3 regions of the Corynebacterium sp. UMB0012 genome follow, and region 2 is predicted to be linked to each of the others. Evidence: riboswitches for the same ligand, from Rfam matches in the RefSeq annotation. Region 2 holds a riboswitch; each other region holds the start of a gene.
What was found. A riboswitch is a leader RNA that binds a small molecule or an ion and turns the genes downstream of it on or off. The one in region 2 is predicted to bind thiamine pyrophosphate.
Positions count from the first base shown of each region.

Region 1: it holds a riboswitch for thiamine pyrophosphate, as region 2 does, so the genes downstream of both, QP324_RS02160 (ECF transporter S component) here and thiM (hydroxyethylthiazole kinase) in region 2, are expected to answer to the same signal.
Region 3: it holds a riboswitch for thiamine pyrophosphate, as region 2 does, so the genes downstream of both, thiC (phosphomethylpyrimidine synthase ThiC) here and thiM (hydroxyethylthiazole kinase) in region 2, are expected to answer to the same signal.

Region 1 is NZ_JASOKQ010000003.1:22,857-26,130, forward strand. Features, by position in the region: gene QP324_RS02155 (DNA-directed RNA polymerase subunit beta') at 1-1,614, shown strand, start outside; TPP riboswitch at 1,785-1,917, shown strand; gene QP324_RS02160 (ECF transporter S component) at 1,907-2,521, shown strand; gene QP324_RS02165 (ABC transporter ATP-binding protein) at 2,536-3,274, shown strand, end outside.
Region 2 is NZ_JASOKQ010000022.1:2,970-6,243, reverse strand. Features, by position in the region: gene QP324_RS09830 (bifunctional hydroxymethylpyrimidine kinase/phosphomethylpyrimidine kinase) at 1-289, opposite strand, end outside; gene thiE (thiamine phosphate synthase) at 282-911, opposite strand; gene thiM (hydroxyethylthiazole kinase) at 912-1,724, opposite strand; TPP riboswitch at 1,712-1,809, opposite strand; gene QP324_RS09815 (NAD(P)/FAD-dependent oxidoreductase) at 1,971-3,274, opposite strand, start outside.
Region 3 is NZ_JASOKQ010000007.1:12,490-15,763, forward strand. Features, by position in the region: gene QP324_RS04895 (oxidoreductase) at 1-232, shown strand, start outside; gene thiC (phosphomethylpyrimidine synthase ThiC) at 224-2,005, opposite strand; TPP riboswitch at 2,004-2,114, opposite strand; gene QP324_RS04905 (isochorismatase family protein) at 2,431-2,967, opposite strand; gene QP324_RS04910 (leucyl aminopeptidase) at 3,006-3,274, opposite strand, start outside.

The DNA.
Region 1 (3,274 bases), on a different contig from region 2:
GACACCGTCGGTGAGGCCGTCGAGAACATGTACCCGGATCACAACCCGATTCCGATGATCGTGAAGTCTGGTGCGGCCGGTAACATGCGTCAGATCTGGACGCTGGCCGGTATGAAGGGCATGGTTGTGAACTCGCACGGTGATTACATCACCCGTCCGATTAAGACCTCCTTCCGCGAAGGCCTGTCCGTGCTGGAGTACTTCAATAACTCCCACGGCTCCCGTAAGGGCCTGGCCGATACCGCGCTGCGTACCGCTGACTCTGGCTACCTCACCCGCCGTCTGGTTGACGTGGCCCAGGACGTCATCGTCCGCGAAGAAGACTGTGGCACCCGCCAGGGTGTCCGCGTCCCAATCGGCGAGGAGTCTGGCGACAAGGTTGTTCTCTCCGAGCTGTGGGAGACCTCTGCATCCGGCCGCGTTCTCGCGACCGATGTCAAGGACGCCAACGGCGAAGTCGTGGCTGAGGCCGGCTCCGACCTCACCGAAGAGCTCACCCAGAAGCTGCTGGATGCCAAGGTTACTGAGGTCAAGGTTCGCTCCGTGCTGACCTGCCAGACCCCGGCTGGCGTGTGTGCCAAGTGCTACGGCAAGTCCATGGCTTCCGGCCAGCTTGTCGATATCGGCGAGGCCGTCGGCATCGTGGCTGCGCAGTCCATTGGTGAGCCGGGTACCCAGCTGACCATGCGTACGTTCCACCAGGGTGGTGTCGGTGGCGATATTACCGGCGGTCTGCCGCGTGTTCAGGAGCTCTTCGAGGCCCGTAATCCGAAGAACCGCGCTCCTATCGCTTCCGTTGACGGCACCGTCTCCCTGTCCGATGAGGGCAACTTCTGGACCCTGACCATCACCCCGGATGACGGCTCTGATGATGTGGTCTACGAGAAGCTCTCCAAGCGTCAGGGCCTGGCTCAGGTTCGTCGCCCGATGGAGTCCAACCCGGACGCCATGATTGAGCGTTCCCTCAAGGACGGCGACCACGTTGAGACCGGTGACCGCCTCATGCGTGGTGCGGCTGACCCGCACGACGTGCTCGAGGTCCTCGGTCGCCGTGGCGTGGAGCAGCACCTCATCAACGAGGTGCAGGCTGTGTACCGTACCCAGGGTGTGGCTATCCACGATAAGCACATCGAGATCATCATCCGCCAGATGCTGCGCCGCGGCACCGTCATCGATGCCGGTACCACGGACTTGCTGCCGGGTAACCTCATTGACCTCTCTGAGGCTAAGCAGCTCAATGCTGCCCAGGTTGCAGAGGGCGGCGAGCCAGCTCAGCTGCGCTCGGAGATTATGGGTATTACCAAGGCTTCCTTGGCTACCGAGTCCTGGCTGTCCGCTGCATCGTTCCAGGAGACCACTCGCGTGCTTACCGACGCCGCTATTAACAAGCGCTCCGATAAGCTCATCGGCCTCAAGGAGAACGTCATCATCGGTAAACTCATCCCGGCCGGTACGGGTATCTCCCGCTACCGCAATATCTCCGTCAAGCCGACCGAGGCTGCGCGCAACGCCGCATACTCGATTCCGACTTACGGCGATTCCATCTACGGCGATGACGGCTTCGGTGAATTCACCGGCGCTTCCGTCCCGCTGGATGAGGACTTCACCTTCTAACGTGCAGTTCAATTTGCGTTAACGCGGGAAATAAATGGCCCCGCCTTCCTGAACGATAGGAAGGCGGGGCTGTTTCGATGTCTAGGGAGCACCGCTAGACTGCTTTGCTAGTATGAATGCAGCTTTTGGCCAGACACCTTTAAAGGAGTGCGGCCTAAGTTATTGAAAACTGCACACTTCACGGGTGCTTGCGCGCTGCTCTGTTTTGCAGCTGTGTCGGGCTGAGATGCCGCCAGATGCGCGGTGAACCGTTGAACCTGATCCGGATAATGCCGGCGAGAGGGAGGAAATTTTGACTACTAATACACGTGCGTCTGCTGCCCCGAAGCGCAGCCTGAACTGGCGCGTGGTCGATATTGTGGTGGCGTCCGTTCTAGGCGTGGCTTGTGGCTTTGTGTTCTTGGGGTGGAATGCAGTGGGCTATGCCTGGTTTGAGGCCATGGACGCTGTGACTCCAGGCCTCGGCGGTATCGCTACGGGTATCTGGCTTATTGGCGGTGTGCTTGGTGGTCTGATTATTCGCAAGCCAGGTGCGGCTGTCTATGTGGAGGTTCTTGCCGCAACCGTTTCTGCAATGCTGGGCTCCCAGTGGGGCCCTAGCACCCTGTACTCGGGCTTGGCACAGGGCATTGGCGTGGAAATCATCCTGGCCATCTTCCTGTACCGCAAGTTTGGCCTGGGAGTATCCATTCTGGCCGGCATGGCAGCTGGCTGGGGTGCCTTCATCCTGGAGCTGTTTACCTCCGGCAACCTGGCTCGTTCCTTCGAGTTCAAGCTCATCTACTTTGTGACTCTGAACATCTCCGGCGCTATCTTGGCCGGTGCGCTGGGTTTCTTCGTGGTGAAAGCCCTGGCTAAAACCGGTGCCCTGGATCGCTTTGCCGCAGGCCGTGAACAGCGCGCTTAGGGCGTGTTGTGTCCGTGTCTGATTGTGCATCATTGGCGGGAAACGCCACCAAGATAACAGCCCGAGGATTCGGCTGGACTCATGCCGGACGCAGCGAACCGGCGCTATCCGATATTGACCTGATCATCGAGCCGGGAGAACGCGTGCTTTTATGCGGCGACTCTGGATCGGGAAAGTCTACCTTCCTTGCGGCGATGGCCGGAGTGCTGGGTTCCGATGAGGAAGGAACCCGCACTGGTGAAATTCTCTTAGAAGATTCCACCGGCATGGTGGAGGAGCCCGGACGTACCATCCCAGTGGGGCTGGTGCTTCAGGATCCGGATTCGCAGGTGATCTCCGCGCGCGTTGGCGATGACATTGCTTTCGGCTGCGAGAACCTGGCGTATCCGCGCGAGGAAATCTGGCGCCGTGTGGCCGCAGCCAAGGAACTGGTGGGTCCATTCGTGGATCTGGATTTTCCCACCGAGCGGCTCTCCGGTGGGCAGAAGCAGCGCTTGGCGCTCGCCGGCGTCATCGCTATGGGGGCGGGCGTGGTGCTTCTCGATGAACCCACGGCCAACCTTGACCCCGCCGGCGCACGCGATGTGGTGTGCGCCGTGGCTAGGCTGGTGGAAGAAACCAGCGCGACGCTCGTGGTGGTAGAGCACCAGCACGCGGCGTGGGACGGCGTACTCGACCGCGCAGTGGAGCTGGACCGCGGGCGCATCGTGGCCGATACTTCCTTCACGGAGGTGGCTCAGCGCCGCCAGGTCT
Region 2 (3,274 bases):
GGAAGTCTGCGACCTTGGCGGTAATGGCGGCGTCGGCAAGCATGCCAATCTTTACCGCATCAATCTCCACATCGTCGATGACGGAGTCTAGCTGCTCCTGCAGAAAGTCCACCGGTGGTATGTGGACGCTGCGAACACCCTGAGTGTTTTGAGCCACCAACGCCGTCACGACGCTCATACCGTAGCCGCCTGCGGCAGAGATGGATTTCAAATCGGCTTGAATGCCGGCTCCGCCGGTGGGATCAGTACCGGCAATGGATAGTACTCGGGGATAGATGCCTTTAGCCATGGAAAGCCTCCTTAAGGTGGGCGGCGGCTGCTGCGGGGTCCTCGGCCGCCATGATGTCGCTGACTACGCAGATTCCGGCAAACTCGCTGCCCGCCAGCTCGTGCGCATTATGGGTCTTGATTCCGCCGATGGCGACGGACTCGATGCCACGCTCACATGCGGCGTGAGCGAGTGCTGCGGCCGCAGCCGTACCCATGCCGGCTGGGGCGTTTTTCTTCGTTGCAGTCGAATGCACGGGCCCGATGCCGATGACGTCTGGGCGCGCATCGTCCGCAATAGCAGCAAGCTCCTCGTTACTGCCGATGGATAAGCCAATAAGCTGTCCCTCACCCAGCTTCTCTCGGGCCTCGCGAAAAGCCATATCATCCTGCCCAATGTGCAGGTGGCAGCCGAGCTTTGCTGCCACCTCTACGCGGTCATTGATGAATAGCGGGACATCGCCCAGTACGTCAAGCAATTCGCGTGCGGTGCGCTCGATCTGTTCATCGCTAGCTTCCTTGTCCCGGAGCTGGACAACGGTAACACCGCCGCGTACAGCCTCCTGCACGATGGGGACCACGTTGTCTCGCCCGCCAGCCAGATCTGGATCGGTGACCAGGTAGAGCGTCCAGTCAATAGACACTTAAACCTCCTCTAGGTCAGTGAGCTTGACCAGGCCCTCGATATCCGCGGTCGGAACATCGTAGAGCGCATCCAGCCAAGCAACGGCAAAGGAGCCGGGGGCGTGGTGTTTTTCGGCGGCCACGCTACCTGCTGCGCCAACGTGCGCGTGGGCGGCGATAATCGCTTCGAAAGGATCCTCCCACGCTGCCAGATATGCGGCGCAGATAGCACCAAGCGAGCAGCCCGTACCGATGACGTTCTGGAGCATCGGGTGCCCCGATTCGAGGTAGACGGCACGCGTTGTATCGCCGACATGGACGATAAGATCCCGCGGGCCGGAAATAGCCACGACGGCGCCGGTATCCCGGGAAAGTGCTACTGCCGAGTCCAAGGCGGCTTCCACGCCATCGGTAGATTCGACGCCTCGGCCGCCCTGCCCGGTACCTGCGAGGGCGATGATTTCTGATGCGTTGCCACGAATTGCGCCCGGGCCAAGTGGCAGCACTTCGCGCATGAATTCGGTGCGTTGGCTCAGGCCGCCGGCGCCTACCGGATCGAGTACCCAAGGGGTTTGCGCGGACCTCGCCCCAGCGATGGCCTCGCGCATGCCGCCGTATTGCTCGGAGCTGGGCGTGCCGCAATTGATGAGTACGCCGCTGGCTACTTGCGCGAATTCGCGCGATTCCTCCGGCGTATCGACCATCGCCGGGCTAGCCCCGATGGCCAGCAGGGCATTGGCGGTGACGTTACTGACGACCCTATTGGTCAAACATTGAATAAGCGGCGTGGACTCGCGCACAGCGTCGTGTGCGCGCAGAAAAGCATAATCCACAACTATCCCTTCGCTAGTTCTAACTGAGTGCAGGTTCGATGGGTATTTCTCAGCCGCACCATGTGCGGCACCCCATGTTGCGTGTCTTAGCCTAACAAAGGTCACGGAAACTATGTGCGAAAATCGGCGTTCGGTCGCCCCAGCAGTGGCATCGCCGGCGCTAGCAGCAGATCGCCCAGGAAAATAAAAATCGCCGCCCAGAGCCTGCTTTGCAGCAGGTGGGGCGGCGATGCGAGCGAGGAGGTATTACTTCTCGTTCTTGTTAATGATATTGCGTGCGATGCGCTGCTGGGTGGTGATCTCCAGATTGCCGCGATCGCGGGAGAGGATATTGGTTGCCCAGTTAACCAGCACGGCCAAGCGGCTGCGCAGACCAATAACGTAGGTCAGGTGCAGGCCAAGCCATGCTACCCAACCGGCAAAGCCACCGAACTCGGTCTTGCCCAGCTTAACGACGGCGTTGAAGCGCTTGACGATGGCCATGGAGCCCTTGTCAAAGTAGTCGAAGGCTTCCTTCTCATTAGCGGTAGATTCCTCGTCCACCTTGGCCTGAATGAGCTTAGCGACGTGCGCGCCGCCCTGGATTGCAACCTGTGCCAGACCCGGCAGGCGGTTGAGGGAGATCATGTCACCGACCATGTAGACGTTATTGTGCTCGCCCACGGTCAGGTCCTCGTTCACGGAGACGCGACCTGCGCGGTCTGCCTCGACGCCAGCCTGCTCTGCAACCATCTTGCCCAGCGGGGAAGCGGCCACACCAGCAGACCAGATCTTGGTAGCACCCGTCAGGGTGGTCTCCTCCTCGGTCTTCATGTCCTTGTAGGTGACGGTGTCCGCGGTTACATCGGTCACCATAGCGTTCAGGTGCACCTGTACGCCTTCCTTTTCCAAGGTGCGCTGAGCCTTGCGGCCTAGGCGCTTACCAAATGGCGGCAGTACCTGTGGGGCGCCATCGAGCAGGTAAATCTTGGCAGAGGTGGTGCCGTAGTTGGAGTAGACATCGTTGAGGGTACGGTTTGCCAATTCGGCAATCTGGCCGGTGAGCTCAACGCCGGTTGGGCCAGCACCAACGATGATGAAGGTGAGCAGGCGCTCGCGTTCTGCGGGGTCGTCGGTAAGCTCAGCCTTTTCAAACGCCGAGATGATGCGAGAGCGCAGCTCCAAAGCATCGTCCAAGGTCTTCATGCCTGGGGCGAATTCAGCGAAGTGGTCGTTGCCAAAGTAGGACTGACCGGAACCTGCGGCGACAACCAGGGAGTCATAAGCATAGGTGCGGGAGAACTCGTCCTGCTCGGCGGTCACCGTCTGATCCGCCAGGTTGATATCAGTTACCTCAGCGTTGACGAAGTGGACGTTGTCCTGATCGCGCAGCAGCTGGCGGGTGGAAGGGGCAACCTCACCGGCAGAAATCATGCCGGTTGCTACCTGGTACAGCATCGGCTGGAACAGGTGGTGGTTCTTCTTATCGATGAGGGTGATTTCCACATCGGCGTTCTTCAGCTTCTGAACGGTGTTGAGACCACCGAAGCCGGCGCCAACCACGACGACGT
Region 3 (3,274 bases), on a different contig from region 2:
GGATGAACACGGCGATTTTATCCGGCGCCGTATTGGCGGGCCGAAAGGAATTGATGCGGTGGCCAAACTTTTGAGCTGCGATATTTATGACGTGGAAGAAACCGGCTATCCGCAGCGCATGCGCGATCGCATGGAAAGGCAGCGCATCTTGCGCAAAAGGGAAGAACAAAGGCAACGCCGCGCCCGATTTGAGCGCGGCGAAAATCCCGATACAGGGCGAGAGCTAAGCTAGGTCAGCATCCTCGCGTAAATAAATTTGAGACCCGTTGCGGCGGAATTCGGCGGATTTTTCCTGCATACCTTCCTGTGGTGCTGGGCCGTGGGCTGCCGCACGGACCTGGTCGCCCAGCGTCGGCATGCCCAGCTCGGCCATTTGCCCGCCGAACATCTCGCGGATGTCTTGGCTAATGCGCATGGAGCAGAACTTCGGCCCACACATGGAACAAAAGTGTGCGGTCTTTGCTGGCTCAGCAGGCAACGTTTCATCGTGATAGGCCTGCGCGGTCTCTGGGTCGAGGGAGAGCGCAAATTGGTCATTCCAGCGAAATTCAAAGCGGGCCTTGCTCATGGCATCGTCCCAAGCGCGGGCGCCTGGATGTCCCTTGGCCACGTCCGCTGAATGCGCCGCAATCTTATAGGTAATGACGCCAGTTTTTACATCATCGCGGTTGGGCAGTCCCAAGTGCTCCTTCGGCGTGACATAGCACAACATGGCTGTACCACCCATTGCGATATGGGCGGCACCGATGGCGGAAGTGATGTGATCATAGCCAGGGGCGATATCGGTAACTAGAGGGCCGAGGGTATAGAAGGGGGCATCTGAAGCCCAGTCCTGTTCGAGTTCGTTGTTTTCTTGAATCATGTTGAGAGGCACGTGTCCGGGGCCTTCCACCATGACTTGGACGTCATACTCCCAGGCGCGGCGGGTAAGTTCGCCGATAGTCTTTAGCTCTGCAAATTGGGCGGCGTCGTTAGCATCGGCAAGGCTGCCGGGGCGCAGGCCGTCGCCAAGCGAAAATGCAACATCGTATTGAGCGAAAATCTCGCATAGCTCATCGAAGTGCTCGTACAGAAATGACTCTTTGTGGTGAGCAAGGCACCATCCCGCCATGATGGAGCCACCACGGCTGACAATGCCGGTCACGCGATTGCTTGCTAGCGGTACATACGCCAAGAGCACACCGGCGTGAATGGTCATATAGTCCACACCCTGTTCGCATTGCTCGATGACGGTATCGCGGAAGATTTCCCAGGTCAGATCCTCTGCCACGCCATTGACCTTTTCCAATGCTTGGTAAATGGGCACGGTGCCAATGGGAACTGGGGAATTGCGGAGGATCCACTCGCGGGTGGTGTGGATATCGTCACCAGTGGAAAGATCCATCACGGTGTCCGCGCCCCACTGGGTAGCCCAGCGCAGTTTGGACACTTCTTCCTCGATGGAGGAGGTAACCGCGGAGTTACCAATATTGGCGTTGATTTTGGTGAGAAATTTTCGCCCAATGATCATGGGCTCAGACTCGGGGTGGTTGACATTATTAGGGATAATGGCGCGGCCGCGAGCTACCTCAGCGCGAACGAATTCCGGATCGCAGTGCTCACGCAGTGCTACGAATTCCATTTCGCGGGTGATGATTCCTTGGCGAGCGTAGTGCATTTGAGTTACGCGGCGCCCGGGCTGAGCCTTAAGCGGCGGGCGCTTAGAGCCTTTCCACTCTTGGGAAGACGCCCCGCGGCGCTGTGCGGCACGTCCATCGTCAGCCAGCTCGCGGCCGCGACCGGCGTACTCTTTGGTATCTCCGCGCTCGCTAATCCACTCGCTGCGCAGGGCCGGTAGCCCCACTTCAGGTGCGCATTCTGGCCCACGCGTGCGGTAGACGCGGAAGGGCTCATTGGGGCCTTGTGGGGAATCATCCAGTTGGATTTCGGTCTCTGGAACTTCTAGACCGTCGTGGTGAATGGGGGAATAGGAATGCTTAGGGTGGTTTTCTGGGGCAGCCGTCATGGCAAGCGCTCCTCTCTTCCTTCGTAGGTATTAACCAAACAGGTTCGAACGGTCTATGCGCAGCTTTAGCGCACTCTCAGCCCGTGCTCGGGCACCCGTGGGGACGCAGATCACCCTATAACAATCGTCTCGCATAGCGCAGAGCTTTCGCCATTTGGGTGGAGACGTATTTGTCGAGGTGAGGTAGTAGGAGCCTTGGTGGCACAATTCAACAGGAAACTTTCAGGTACCTGACACCCGGATCCAATATCGGCATTCCATACTTAATTCATGCGTTTGAGAGAGCGCATGCGAGAGAGATAGAGAGAACCCCTCCTGTTTCCAGAGGGCGGCTGCATTAGCCGATACATGGAAACACCTTGTAGAGAGACGCCAGCGGCCCTCGGACCAGATTCGGTTCGAGGGCCGTAGGCGTCTTCATGTGTTTAGCAGATGGTGGCGCCGGCAGCGGCTAACTCTTGCAACGCGGCTTCGCCGCGTGCTTCGTCCACTGGGGAGCAATACTCACGCAGTACTCGGACGGTAAAGCCCTCTTTAAGGGCGTCGGCAGCCGTGGCACGCACGCAGTGATCGGTGGCAATGCCCACGATATCCACGGCGTCTATGTGGCGCTCGCGCAACCAGTCGGCGAGCAAGGTGCCGTTCGCAGCGCCCTCGAATCCGGAATAGGCGGCGGTGTATTCGCCCTTGCGGAAGTAGGCTTGCGCCGGCCCGATGGCCTCATGCATGGCTGCCCCGTGGGACTCGGCTACGCAGTGCACCGGCCAAGAATCGACAAAATCCGGGTCCGTAGAAAAGTGAGAACCCGGATCGATGTGCCAATCCTGCGTGGCTACGACGGTTTCGTAATCCCGTTGCAGGGTAGCGATTTTTACAGCGACCTCGTTGCCCCGCTCGGTGCCTAAGGCGCCGCCGGGGCAGAAGTCATGTTGCACGTCAACGATGATTAAAGCAGGCTTCATGCTTCTAGGATTCTAAACGCACTAAGCCTGTTGTGGTGCTACTTTAATTCAGCAATCTCGCGCAAGGCGGCAACCACCGTGCGGGTGGGCACGCCGGTGCCCATCTTTGGGGTGTATCCATAAGCGCCCGTGGTGTTGAAGGAAGGGCCAGCCACATCGATATGGGCCCATTCGATTCCCTCGCCCACGAAGTGCTGGAGGTAGGTGCCGGCGTATTCCATGCCGCCCTCACGCTTGGCGTTGATATTGCGGATATCGGCGCTGGCAGATTTCACTGATTCTTCGTGTTCTTCCAGGAGCGGCATGG